2 regions of the Streptomyces sp. NPDC006309 genome follow, and region 2 is predicted to be linked to the other one. Evidence: riboswitches for the same ligand, from Rfam matches in the RefSeq annotation. Region 2 holds a riboswitch; the other holds the start of a gene.
What was found. Region 2 has a riboswitch for cyclic di-AMP ahead of ABZ117_RS13755 (peptidoglycan DD-metalloendopeptidase family protein). Riboswitches for the same ligand answer to the same signal wherever they lie in the genome.

Region 1 (5,639 bases), on a different contig from region 2:
TTTCGTCAAGCAGATCGGCTTCAGCGGTGTCCTCGACCTCGACCTGCGCTTCGACCGGCGCGACGGACGGTACAAACTCCTCGACTTCAACCCGCGGGTGGGCGCCCAGTTCCGGCTCTTCGAGAACGAGTCGGGCGTGGACGTCGTACGCGCGCTGCACCTGCACCTGACCGGCCGCGCCGTCCCGCGGGGGGAACAGCGCGCCGGCCACCGCTACGTCGTGGAGAACATCGACCTGCCCGCCCTCCTCGCCTACCGCCGCAGCGGTTACACGACACCGCACGCGCCGGTGCGGGCGAGCGGGACGGAGCTGGCCTGGTTCGCGGGTGACGACCCGCTGCCGTTCCTCACGATGCTCGCCCGCTTCGTGCGCCCGGGCGCGAAGCACCTCTGTCAGCGGTGGCGGGCCCACCACCGCGGCAACGGCACCGCACGAAGCGGCGGGCCAGGCACGAAGTAGGCGAGGCGCGAAGCAGGCAACGCACGAAGCAGGCAACGCACGAAGCAGGCAACGCACGAAGCAGGCAAGGCCACGACGGTGTGGCGCACCACGTCCTGGGGAGGGACTTCGTGAATCGACCGGTTGCAGTCATCGGGGCGGGGCCGTTCGGCCTGTCCACCGCCGCGCATCTGCGGGCGCGCGGCATCCCCGTCCGCGTCTTCGGCGAGCCCATGGTCAGCTGGCGTGACCACATGCCCGAGGGCATGCTCCTGAAGTCGACGCCCGCAGCCTCGAACCTCGACTGCCCCCAGCCCGGCCACACCCTCGCCGACTACTGCGACGCGGCCGGCGTCCGCCGCCTGGTGAGCGACGAGGACATCATCCCGGTGGAGACGTTCACCGCCTACGGCGAGTGGTTCCAGCAGCGGCTGGTCCCCGGCCTGGAGCGGGTGCGTGTCGTCTCGGCCGACCGCGGCCCGGGCGGCGGCTTCGCGCTCGGGCTGGACTCCGGGGAGCTGTTCACCGCGCGTGCGGTCGTCGTCGCCACCGGCCTGGCGGGACTCGCCCACCTGCCGCCGGAGCTGGCGGGAGCGGCGCCCGGCGGGCCTTCCCCGTCCGGTCCCGTCTCGCACAGTTCCCAGCACCACGACCTCGGCCGGTTCGCCGGCCGGGAGCTGATCGTCATCGGCGCCGGCCAGTCCGCGCTGGAGACGGCGACGCTCGCCGCCGAGGCGGGTGCACGCGTGCGCGTGGTCGCGCGCGGACGCGGGAGGGTCGCCTTCGGCAGCCCGCCCTGGCAGCAGCCGGCGTTCCGGCCGCGGTCCCCGTTCGGCCGCGCCTGGTCGCTGTGGGCGCTCAGCCACCACCCGCACCCGTACCGCTTCCTGCCCGAGCCCACCCGCCACTACCTGGTCCGCCGGGTTCTCGGTCCGCTCGGCGCCTGGTGGCTGCGCGAGCGCTTCGAGAAGGGTGTGCGGGTGCGGGACGTCGAGCGGGTGGTGGGCGCCGAGGCCCCGGACGGCAGCCCCGTGGTCACCGTCCGCACCCACGCCGGACGGACCGAGCGGCTCACCGCCGACCACGTCATCGCCGCCACCGGCTACCGCGTCGACGTCGCGGCGATGGACTTCCTCGGCCCCGGACTGCGCTCCCGGCTCGCGGTGAGCCGCGGCACGCCGAGACTCGGCCCCGGTTACGTCTCCTCCGTGCCCGGCCTGTACTTCACCGGCCTGCCGGCGGCGTCCTCGTACGGCCCGGTGATGCGTTTCGTCTGCGGTACGGAGTTCGCCTCCCCGCGGCTGACGAGGCACCTGGCGGCGGCCCACGGGTGAGGCGTCCCGTCGGGGTCCGTCACCTGTTCCGCCTCCGTCCGGGCAGGCGGTGCCGGAGCCGCCGCGGACCACGGCCGAAGGGCCGCCGGGGACCACGGCCGAAGGGCCGGCAGGGACCGGCCGGAACCGGCCGGTCGGGGCCGGTCGGCATGTAAGTGCCCGGAGAACGAGGTGAGTCGGCTGGGTGCGGTGTCCGTATTCTCTGATCATGGCACCCACCCCCGCGTACGCCCTGATCGCCACCGACCTGGACGGGACGCTGCTGCGCGGCGACGACACCGTCTCCGACCGGTCGCTCGCCGCGCTCGCGCGGGTGGCGCGGGCCGGGGCCCGCCACCTCGTGGTGACGGGCCGCCCGGCCCCGCGGGTACGGCCGCTCCTGGCGCGCCTGGGCTGCACGGGGCTCGCGGTGTGCGGGCAGGGCGCGCAGCTCTACGACGCCGGGACCGGCCGCCTGCTGTGGTCGGTCCGGCTGGACCGGGAGCTGGCGGAGACCGCGCTCGGCAAGATCGAGGCGGAGGTGGGGCAGGTCTTCGCGGCGGTCGACCAGGACGGCGTGGACGGGCTCACGCTCATCGAGCCCGGCTACCGGATGCCGCATCCGACGCTGCCCGCGCTGCGGGTCGGCCGGCGGGACGACCTGTGGCGCGCGCCCATCAGCAAGGTGCTGCTGCGCCATGCCGAACTGTCGGACGACGAGCTGGCGGCCGTGGCGCGCGCGGTGGTGGGCTCCCTGGCGACGGTCACGATGTCCGGGCCGGGGACAGTGGAGCTCCAGCCGACCGGGGTGACCAAGGCGACGGGGCTCGCGCTGGCCGCGGAGCGGCTGGGGATCGGCGCCGGACGGGCCGTCGCCTTCGGTGACATGCCCAACGACATCCCGATGTTCGACTGGGCGGCCCACGGCGTCGCGATGGCCGACGCCCACGCCGAACTCAGGGCGGTCGCGGACGAGGTCACCTTGTCCAACGAGGACGACGGTGTCGCCGTCGTCCTCGAGAGACTGTTCCCGGCCGACTGACCGGGATGTCAGCAGCGCCGCCGCCGGTGCCGATCAGTACGCGCCGAACACGTTGTCGATCGAGCCGTACCGCGCGGCCGCGTAGTTGCAGGCGGCGGTGATGTTCGCGACCGGGTCGTAGATGTCGAACGACGTCCCGGCCACGTGGTAGGCGTTGAAGGTGGGGTCGATGACCTGGAGCAGGCCCTTGGACGGGATGCCCGCGGCCGCGTTGGAGTCCCACAGGTTGATGGCGGCCGGGTTGCCCGACGACTCGCGGATGATGTTGCGGTAGATGCCGTTGTAGGTGCCCGGGATGCCCTTCTGGGCCATGATCGCGAGCGACTCGCGGATCCAGCCGTCGAGGGTGTTCGGGTAGCCGGCGGGGGTGGTGGCGGCCGTCGTGGCGGTGGCCGGGGCCGCGGCGGCGCTGGTGGCGCCGATGAGCGGCAGGGCGAGGACGGCGGCGCCGGTGCCCACGGCGGCGAGGGCGCGGACGAGGCGGCTGTTGCGCGAACGGCGGTGCTGAACGGCGGCAGACATGGGGAAGTTCCTCTCCTACGCCTGCGAGGTGAGCTGTCGGGTTCGGGCGGGGAGGCGCCCGGCCGTGCCCTGGAGGAGGCACGGCTTCACCCCTAGCCGTTCCGGCGCGGCGTGTGCCGTTCCGGCCCGGCGGCTTACCTGGGTCCCCCGCTCCTGCCGTACGAATGAGTTCGTCGATGGGTGATGCGGGCGGCGGCAGGATTAGGCGTCCGCCCGACGGCCGGGAACGTATGCGAGAGCACATGTCGGGAACAAGTGCCGGATTCACACAACGCACTATTTGACCTTGATAGACGCCGTATGGGGTGCTTGATCCTTTGCGGCTGCCAAGCCTCAACTCACCCACGGGGCAAGGGTTCGGCAGGGTGGGGGAGCAGGGGCCGGCCGGAACGCCGCGTGACCCAATTCACGAAAAGGCAAAACACTTCAAAACAGACAAGAGGGAATCGGCGCATTCCCGCCCCGAGGTTCGACGGAAGGGGTGGAGGAGTCGCGGAACGACATATGAATTGCTGTTAAGTCAATAAATGTCCGTTCTTACCGCCTGATCACCCTCACGCCCGTTCTGATCCGATACCGCCCAGGCTGGACCGGTGGGCGCTATCGGTGATCGAAAGGGGACCGGATACGCTGAGTTGAGTGAGGGCAGCGACCTATCGACAAACCGTGTGATCGCCAGCAGACAGCAGCAGACAGGAGACCCCTCGTGACCGTCGTCGGGCCGTTCGGGCTGAGCGTGCGGGACCAGGCTCTGGAAGCCGATGTCCAGGCCGGATTGACGGCTGTCGAGGAAGGCTTGCTCGAGGCCACCAAGAGCGAGGTCCCGTTCATCACGGAGGCCGCGCAGCACCTCGTACGGGCCGGCGGGAAGCGGTTCAGGCCGCTGCTCGTGATGCTCGCGGCACAGTTCGGCGACCCCTACGCGCCGGGCATCGTCCCGTCCGCCGTGGTCGTGGAGCTGACCCATCTGGCCACGCTGTACCACGACGACGTCATGGACGAGGCGGCCGTGCGGCGCGGCGTGGCCAGCGCCAACACGCGCTGGGGCAACTCCGTCGCGGTCCTCACCGGTGACTTCCTCTTCGCCCGCGCCTCCCAGATCCTCGCCGACCTCGGCCCCGAGGCGGTCCGGGTGCAGGCCCTCGCGTTCGAACGGCTGGTCACCGGCCAGATCCTGGAGACCGCGGGTCCCTCGGACGGCCGCGATCCGGTCGAGCACTACCTGGACGTGCTCGGCGGCAAGACGGGCTCCCTCGTGGCGGTGGCGTGCCGGTTCGGCGCGATGATGTCCGGCGCCGACGAAAGGGTCGTCGACGTGCTCACCCAGTACGGCGAACGGCTCGGCGTCGCCTTCCAGCTCGCCGACGACGTCCTGGACATCGCCTCCGACTCCCACGAGTCCGGGAAAACCCCGGGCACCGACCTGCGCGAGGGCATCCCCACCCTCCCCGTGCTCCGGCTGCGCGAACGCGCCGCCCGGCTGCGCCGGTCCGAGGACCTCGCGCTGTGCGAGCTGCTGGACTCCGACCTCAGCGACGACGCCCGGCACGCCGAGGCGCTGACCGCGCTGCGCGCGCACCCCGCGCTGGAGCAGGCCCGCCGGGACACCGTGCGGTACGCGGAGGAGGCGCGGGCCGCGCTGGCGCCGCTGCGGGAGTGCGACGCCAAGGCGGCGCTGCTGGAGCTGTGCGACGCGGTGGTGCACCGCGCCGGCTGAACCGGCCGGACACATCTTCGGGCGGCGTCCTCCCGCACGACCCCTACGGGTCGGGGGAGACGCCGCCTCCGTATGTCATACCGCAGGCGTACACGGAGTTGGCCCCGAGGGCTGACGCTTCCGCGCGGCCGATTTGGTCAGATGGTCACTACGGAAATCACCACTCCTCACCGATTCGGGTGAGAATGGCGGCTCAGGTGGACCAGCGTGGGGACAGCCGCCGCCGACGACGGAGGTAAGGCACACATGGCACCGTACGCATCCGATGACGCAGTGGGCGCCGCGCACGACGAGGACCCGCGAACCGGCCGGCGCAAGGCCGCCCGGTACGCCGTCCCGGTCGCGGTGGTGGGGGTGGCCGCGGCCACGATCGGGCTCGTCCCGGCGCTCGCCGACTCCGGTGACCCCGACCTGCCGAGGATCAGCGCCCAGCAGCTCGTCGAGAAGATCGCCAGGTCGGACGTGCAGCAGCTGTCCGGCACCGTGAAGATCAGCACCGACCTCGGGCTGCCCCAACTCGGCGGCCTGGAGAGCAGCCTGCTCTCCGGGGCGGACAAGGGCTCCGGCGACGGCTCCTCCGCCGACCCGCGGACCAGGCTCACCGAG
Region 2 (5,639 bases):
GGACCGGACGCCGGACGGCTTCGGCGCCCGGGGACAACGGCTAGGGTGACCGCGTGGCGAGAGTGCGGTTGAGCGTGGCGGAGCGGCAGGAGGAACTGCTGCGGGCCGCCATCGAGCAGATCGAGGCGCGGGGCGTGGCGGCGGTCAGGATCGCCGACGTGGCCGCGACCCTCGGTGTGAGCAACGCGCTGGTGCTGTACCACTTCTCGACGAAGGAGAAGCTGGTCGCCGCCGCCTTCACGTACGCGGCGGCGGACGATCTCGCGCATCTGCGCGGGCTGCTGGGGCGCCGGACGACCGCGCTGCGCCGGTTGCGGGCGGCGGTGCGCTGGTACGCGCCGACCGGGCAGGCCAAAGGCTGGCGGCTGTGGATCGAGGGCTGGGCGGTGGCCCTGCGCGAGCCCGCGCTCCGCGATGTCACCCGGGAGCTGGACAGGCAGTGGAAGGCGGCCATCGCGGAGGTCATCGCCGAGGGCGTGGCGGCCGGTGAGTTCGTGTGCGCGGACCCGGCCGGCGCGGCGCTGCGGCTGACCGCGCTGCTGGACGGTCTGGCCGTACAGCTGACGTCCTACCCGGGCGGGGTGCCACGGGCCCGGGCCCAGGAGTGGGTGGACGACGCCCTCGCCCGGGAACTCGGCCTGGACCGCGAGACCTTGGCCGGCCCCGAGCGCTGAGAGCGCCCACCCGGGCCCGGAGCGGGCGACACCGCCCCGGCGGCACATTCCCGCACCGGGCAGTCGCCGAGGCCCAGGACCGGGACCGGGCACGCGCCGAGGAACGAGACCGCGCAGGCACCGAAAGGGCCGACCGGCATGCGCCGAAAGGGCGGGACCGGGCAGGGACCGAAACCGGCACCGCTCACGCGCCGGAGTGCAGGCTGAGTGCGCTTCGAAGCGCTGGACCGGCACGCGCCCAAGCCCGCACCGGGCACGCGCCGAAACCCGGGAGCGCACAGGCACCGAAGTGCAGGACCGGGCAAGCACCGAAACCCGCACCGGGCACGCCCCGACGGACAGGCTGCGCACGCGTCCGAACCGGCACCAGGCATGCACCGAAGCCCCGGACCGGGCACGCGTCGAAGTGCAGCACCGGGCACGCGCCGAAACCCGGGAGCGCACAGGCACCGAAGCGCAGGACCGGGCAAGCACCGAAACCCGCACCGGGCACGCCCCGACGGACAGGCTGCGCACGCGCCCGCACCGGCACCAGGCAGGCGCCCAAACCCCGGAGCTCGCAGGCGCCGAAGCACGGGACCGGGCACGCGCCGCAGCCCGGGACCGGCATGCGCCCAAGCCCGCACCGGGCACGCGCCGGGCTTCGTGCCCGGGGCGGCGGTGGGCGGTGAGCAGCGGGCGGCAAGGCCGAACGTGCCGCCACGCCCGGTACCGTCTGCCCCGCACCGCGTGTGCGGGGCAGACGGTACCGGGCGTGGGCCGGCCATGAGGTCAGGCCACGGTGGCGATCCGCATCCTGATGTCGTCCGGCGACAGCAGGCCCTTGGCGGTCACGTGGTCGCCGGAGGACTCCCCGCGCAGCCGGCGCCCGATCCACGGGACGAGGTGCTCGCGGGCCCAGTGCACGTCGTCGCGGCGGATTTCCAGGGTGCCCCGGGGCGGCAGCGGCGGCCACGGCTGCTCCGGGTCGGCCGGGACCTCCAGGCCGAGGACCTGCCCGGCCCGCAGGGCCACGCGCGTGTGCCCCTCGGGCGAGAGGTGCAGCCGGTCGCGGTCCCAGGCCCTGCGGTCCTGCACGGACTTCAGGGACCACAGGTCGAGCACGGGGCAGCCGTACCGGTCGGCGATGGCGCGGACGTGCCCGTTGTACGTGGCGATCTTGCCGCGCAGGTGCTTGAGCACGGGCACGCCACGGGTGTCGAAGCCGGTCGTCACCAGCACGGTGCCGACCGTCTCGGTGAGCCGGGCCACGGCACGTTCGAAGCGCTCGGCCACCTCGTCGGGGTCGGTGCCCGGGCGGATGATGTCGTTGCCGCCCGCGCAGAAGGAGACCAGGTCCGGGGCCAGTTCGACGGCCCTGGGGAGCTGGTCCGCCATGACCTGGTCCAGCAGTTTGCCGCGTACGGCGAGATTGGTGTACTGGAAGTCGCCCTCGGGACGCCGGTCGGCGAGCAGGACCGCGAACCGGTCGGCCCAGCCCACGAACGCCCCGTCGGGGCCGGGGTCGCCGACGCCCTCGGTGAAGCTGTCCCCCACCGCTACGTACGACCCGATCACTGATCTGTTGTCATTCTTCGAATCGTCTGCCACGTCGGATCATGATTCACCTTCGGGTGTGACCTACGCGACCGTAGGCGGGGGTTGACTAACGGTGAGATGAGCCACTCCTAAAGAATCCGCCAACCCCGGAATAGGGCTGTCGCCAGGCGCGTTGAACGCCGCGCAACCGGAACACCGAAGGCCGGGCCCCGGGTTGGGGTCCGGCCTTCGACGGCGTGCCAGGCGGGCGGTGCGGGGGCCGGGCGTCAGCCCACGGCGAGGCCGTGCCGGCGGAGGTAGCCGACCGGGTCGATGTCGGAGCCGTAGTCCGGCGTGGTGCGGATCTCGAAGTGCAGGTGCGGGCCGGTCACGTTGCCGGTGGCGCCGGACAGGCCTATCTGCTGGCCCGGGGTGACGCTCTGGCCGGCCGAGACGGAGAGCTGGGACAGGTGGCCGTACTGGGCGTAGTAGCCGTCGTTCAGCCGGATGACGACCTGGTTGCCGTACGCGCCGCCCCAGCCGGCGGAGACGACGGTGCCCGCGGCGACGGCCTTGAGGGACGTGCCGGTCGGGACGACGAAGTCGACGCCGGTGTGGTAGCCGCTGGACCACATGCCGCCCGGCACGTGATAGCCGGTGCCGGTGGCCGCGCCCGCCACCGGGAGGGTGTAGCCCGTGGAGACACCGGTGGACGTGGAGGACGGGGCGGACTGCGGGGTCCGGGCGGACCGGGTGGACTCCGGGGTCGCCGGGGTGTGCCGCGGGGCGGCGGTCCCGGTGCGGGTCTGCGCGGCCTTCGCACCGAGGCTGAGCTTCAGGCCCGGGTGGATCAGCGACGGATCGGCGCCGACGGCCTGCCGGTTGTCGTCGTAGAGGCGCTGCCAGCCGCCGGTGACACGCTGCTCGTCGGCGATCTTCGAGAGGTAGTCGCCGCTGCGGACCGTGTAGGTGCGCAGATCCGTGCCGGGCCGCGCGGCGGCCTTGTCCGCCGTGTCCGGGAGGGACTGCGCGGTCTTGCCGGACACGGCCTGCACGGGGGCGGCGGTCTGCGCGGCGTGCGCGCCGGTGGCCCCGATCAGCGGGAGTGCCAGCGCGGCGCCACCGGTTCCGGCGGCGGCGATGGAGCGGGAGAAACGCTGGGGCTTGGGACGTCGGTGCTTGCCCTTGGCGGACATGGCGCGGTTCCTCTCCGGCGCCTGCGAGGTCAGCTGTCGGGTTCGGGCTGGAGCTGCCCGGCCGTGCACCGCACGGCTGCACCCCAAAGCCTGTCGCGGAGACCGGGACAGGCGGTTTTACCTGGTGGGTCCCCCGCTCCTGCCGGACGCGGGTCAAGTGTGTGGGGTTCCGGGCGGCGGCAGGATTCGGCGTTCCGTCCGGATTGGTGGTGAACGTAAGCGAGGGGGACGCGAGGAAACAAGCACCAGGTTCCCGCTGTTCGCGTTTCGGGTGACCGGATACGGGAACTCATGGTCACCCTGCGTGCGTTTCCGCCTCTCCCGTCCCCCAAATCCCCTTGCCGTGACCGGTATTACGTGGACATGACGTACGACGCAGGGTCACGGATATGACGCTCCTCACGTGAACACTTCCCACGCCACCTCAAATCGCGCCGAGTTGGAGGAAAACTCCCAATACGGGCACGCGGCTCAGATGTGACGCAGCCGGAAAACCGCCGCATCCAGGTCTCCCTAGAGTCCCGTACACAACCCGTGGTGCAGCAGCACCGCCCCCGCGATGGATTGTCCCCGTTTCGCGGCATTCGTACGATGCCGCCGGGTCGGGTCCGCGCAGCCGGACCGCCGGCGCCGGTTCGCCTAGCGCTGCGCCTGGAGCCAGGCGAGGGACCATCGCCTCCTCCCCCAGGACGTACTGGACCGCGCCCGAGGCCGCCCGTCGGGGGCCGCAGCCGGTACAGCTCGCCGCGCTGCGCGACCGGCCGGATCTCCTTGAGCCTCGGCCAGCTCCCGCGGGGTCCACCGGGTGAGTTCGCCGGCGCCGGTGAGATGCAGGGCGCAACTGCCGGGGCCGGACAGGAACCACGTACGGCCGTCTTCGGCGATGCCCGCCATCGAGACCTCACAGGTACCGACAACGACGCTCAGACACCAACATCATCCAGGGCGCCGGACCGCGTGACAATGCCTGTGGACGACTCGTCGCCCGGGGAAATCGATGTCGTATGGTCGTCGAAGTGCCCGCCGGTGAGCCGCGCCGGCGGGGCCGACCGGGAGGAGCCCCCGTGACGCAGCAGGTGCCGTCGACCGAGCCGGAGCTGGCCGGAGTGCGCAATTTCCGTGACGTGGGCGGGCTGCCGACCACGGACGGACGGCGGGTGCGCCACGGCGTGCTGTTCCGCAGCGGGCATCTGGCGCACGCGACCGAGGACGACGCGGCGTTCCTCGCCTCCCTGGGCCTGCACACGGTCTTCGACTTCCGCAACTCGGCCGACCAGCGGCTGGAGGGCCCCGATGTCGAGCTGCCCGGCGTGCGGAACGTGAACCTGCCGCTGAGCGACCCGGCGGACGGCGCCGAGTTCTGGACGATGGTCCGGGAGGGCGACCTCGACCAGCTGCGTGCGATCCTCGACGACGGCAAGGGGGCGGCCCGGATGATCGCCTCCTACCGGAAGATCGTCCGGGAGCGCACCGCCGAGCACTCCCGGGTGCTGCACGCGCTCGCCGACGACAGCGTGCCCGCGCTGATGCACTGTGCGGCCGGCAAGGACCGCGCGGGCATCTCCATAGCGGTGACGCTTCTCGCCCTGGGGGTGGAGCGGGACGCCATCGTCGCGGACTACCTGGAGTCCAACGCCAGGCACCGCCGCTACAAGGTCCGCCGCAGCGGCAGCGCCGACTCCGCGTACACCCCCGAGGTCATGGAACTGCTCAACCCGCTCTTCGACGCCCGCGCCGAGTACCTGGAAGCGGCCTTCGAGAGCATCGAGGAGACCTGGGGTGAGGTCGACACCTACCTGCGCCAGGGCCTGGGCCTTGCCCCCGAGACCCGCGAACGGCTCCGCGAGCGCCTGCTGGACTGACCGGGGACGCCGGCCCGGCCGTGGGCGCCCGGCGGGTCACGACTTGGCGCCCACCGTGAACAGCAGGTACAGGAACGCGGCCAGGACATGCCCGAGGGCGATGTAGATGACGAGCCGGATCCACAGGGAACGGGGGAGCTTGGTCTCGAAGTCACTCATGGCAGCTCTCCGGTCAGCGGCCCCAGGCACAGCGTGGCCGTGGGACTCTGCAACAGGGTGTGGACGAACAGCAGCTCGACGCCGTCCTGGTCCTCGGCGGCGAGGCGGTGCGGGGTGAGGGAGTCGAAGTGCGCGCTGTCGCCGGCGGCGAGCAGATGCGCGGTGTCCCCGAGCCGCAGCCGCAGCCGCCCCCTGAGGACGTACAGCCACTCCTCACCGGGGTGGACGCG

Region 1: linked by a shared signal. The riboswitch ahead of ABZ117_RS25120 (transglycosylase SLT domain-containing protein) and the one ahead of ABZ117_RS13755 (peptidoglycan DD-metalloendopeptidase family protein) in region 2 are both predicted to bind cyclic di-AMP.

Annotation. Positions count from the first base shown of each region.
Region 1 covers NZ_JBEXRO010000021.1:113,179-118,817, forward strand. The annotation lists gene ABZ117_RS25105 (ATP-grasp domain-containing protein) at 1-460, shown strand, start outside; gene ABZ117_RS25110 (FAD-dependent oxidoreductase) at 571-1,773, shown strand; gene ABZ117_RS25115 (HAD family hydrolase) at 1,982-2,794, shown strand; gene ABZ117_RS25120 (transglycosylase SLT domain-containing protein) at 2,828-3,316, opposite strand; cyclic di-AMP (ydaO/yuaA leader) riboswitch at 3,320-3,502, opposite strand; gene ABZ117_RS25125 (polyprenyl synthetase family protein) at 4,023-5,033, shown strand; gene ABZ117_RS25130 (DUF2092 domain-containing protein) at 5,280-5,639, shown strand, end outside.
Region 2 covers NZ_JBEXRO010000008.1:94,702-100,340, reverse strand. The annotation lists gene ABZ117_RS13765 (TetR/AcrR family transcriptional regulator) at 54-674, shown strand; gene ABZ117_RS13760 (SGNH/GDSL hydrolase family protein) at 1,446-2,231, opposite strand; gene ABZ117_RS13755 (peptidoglycan DD-metalloendopeptidase family protein) at 2,480-3,388, opposite strand; cyclic di-AMP (ydaO/yuaA leader) riboswitch at 3,394-3,552, opposite strand; partial or broken gene ABZ117_RS13750 (GH36 C-terminal domain-containing protein) at 3,902-4,204, opposite strand; gene ABZ117_RS13745 (tyrosine-protein phosphatase) at 4,453-5,250, shown strand; gene ABZ117_RS13740 (DUF6126 family protein) at 5,287-5,409, opposite strand; gene ABZ117_RS13735 (XRE family transcriptional regulator) at 5,406-5,639, opposite strand, start outside.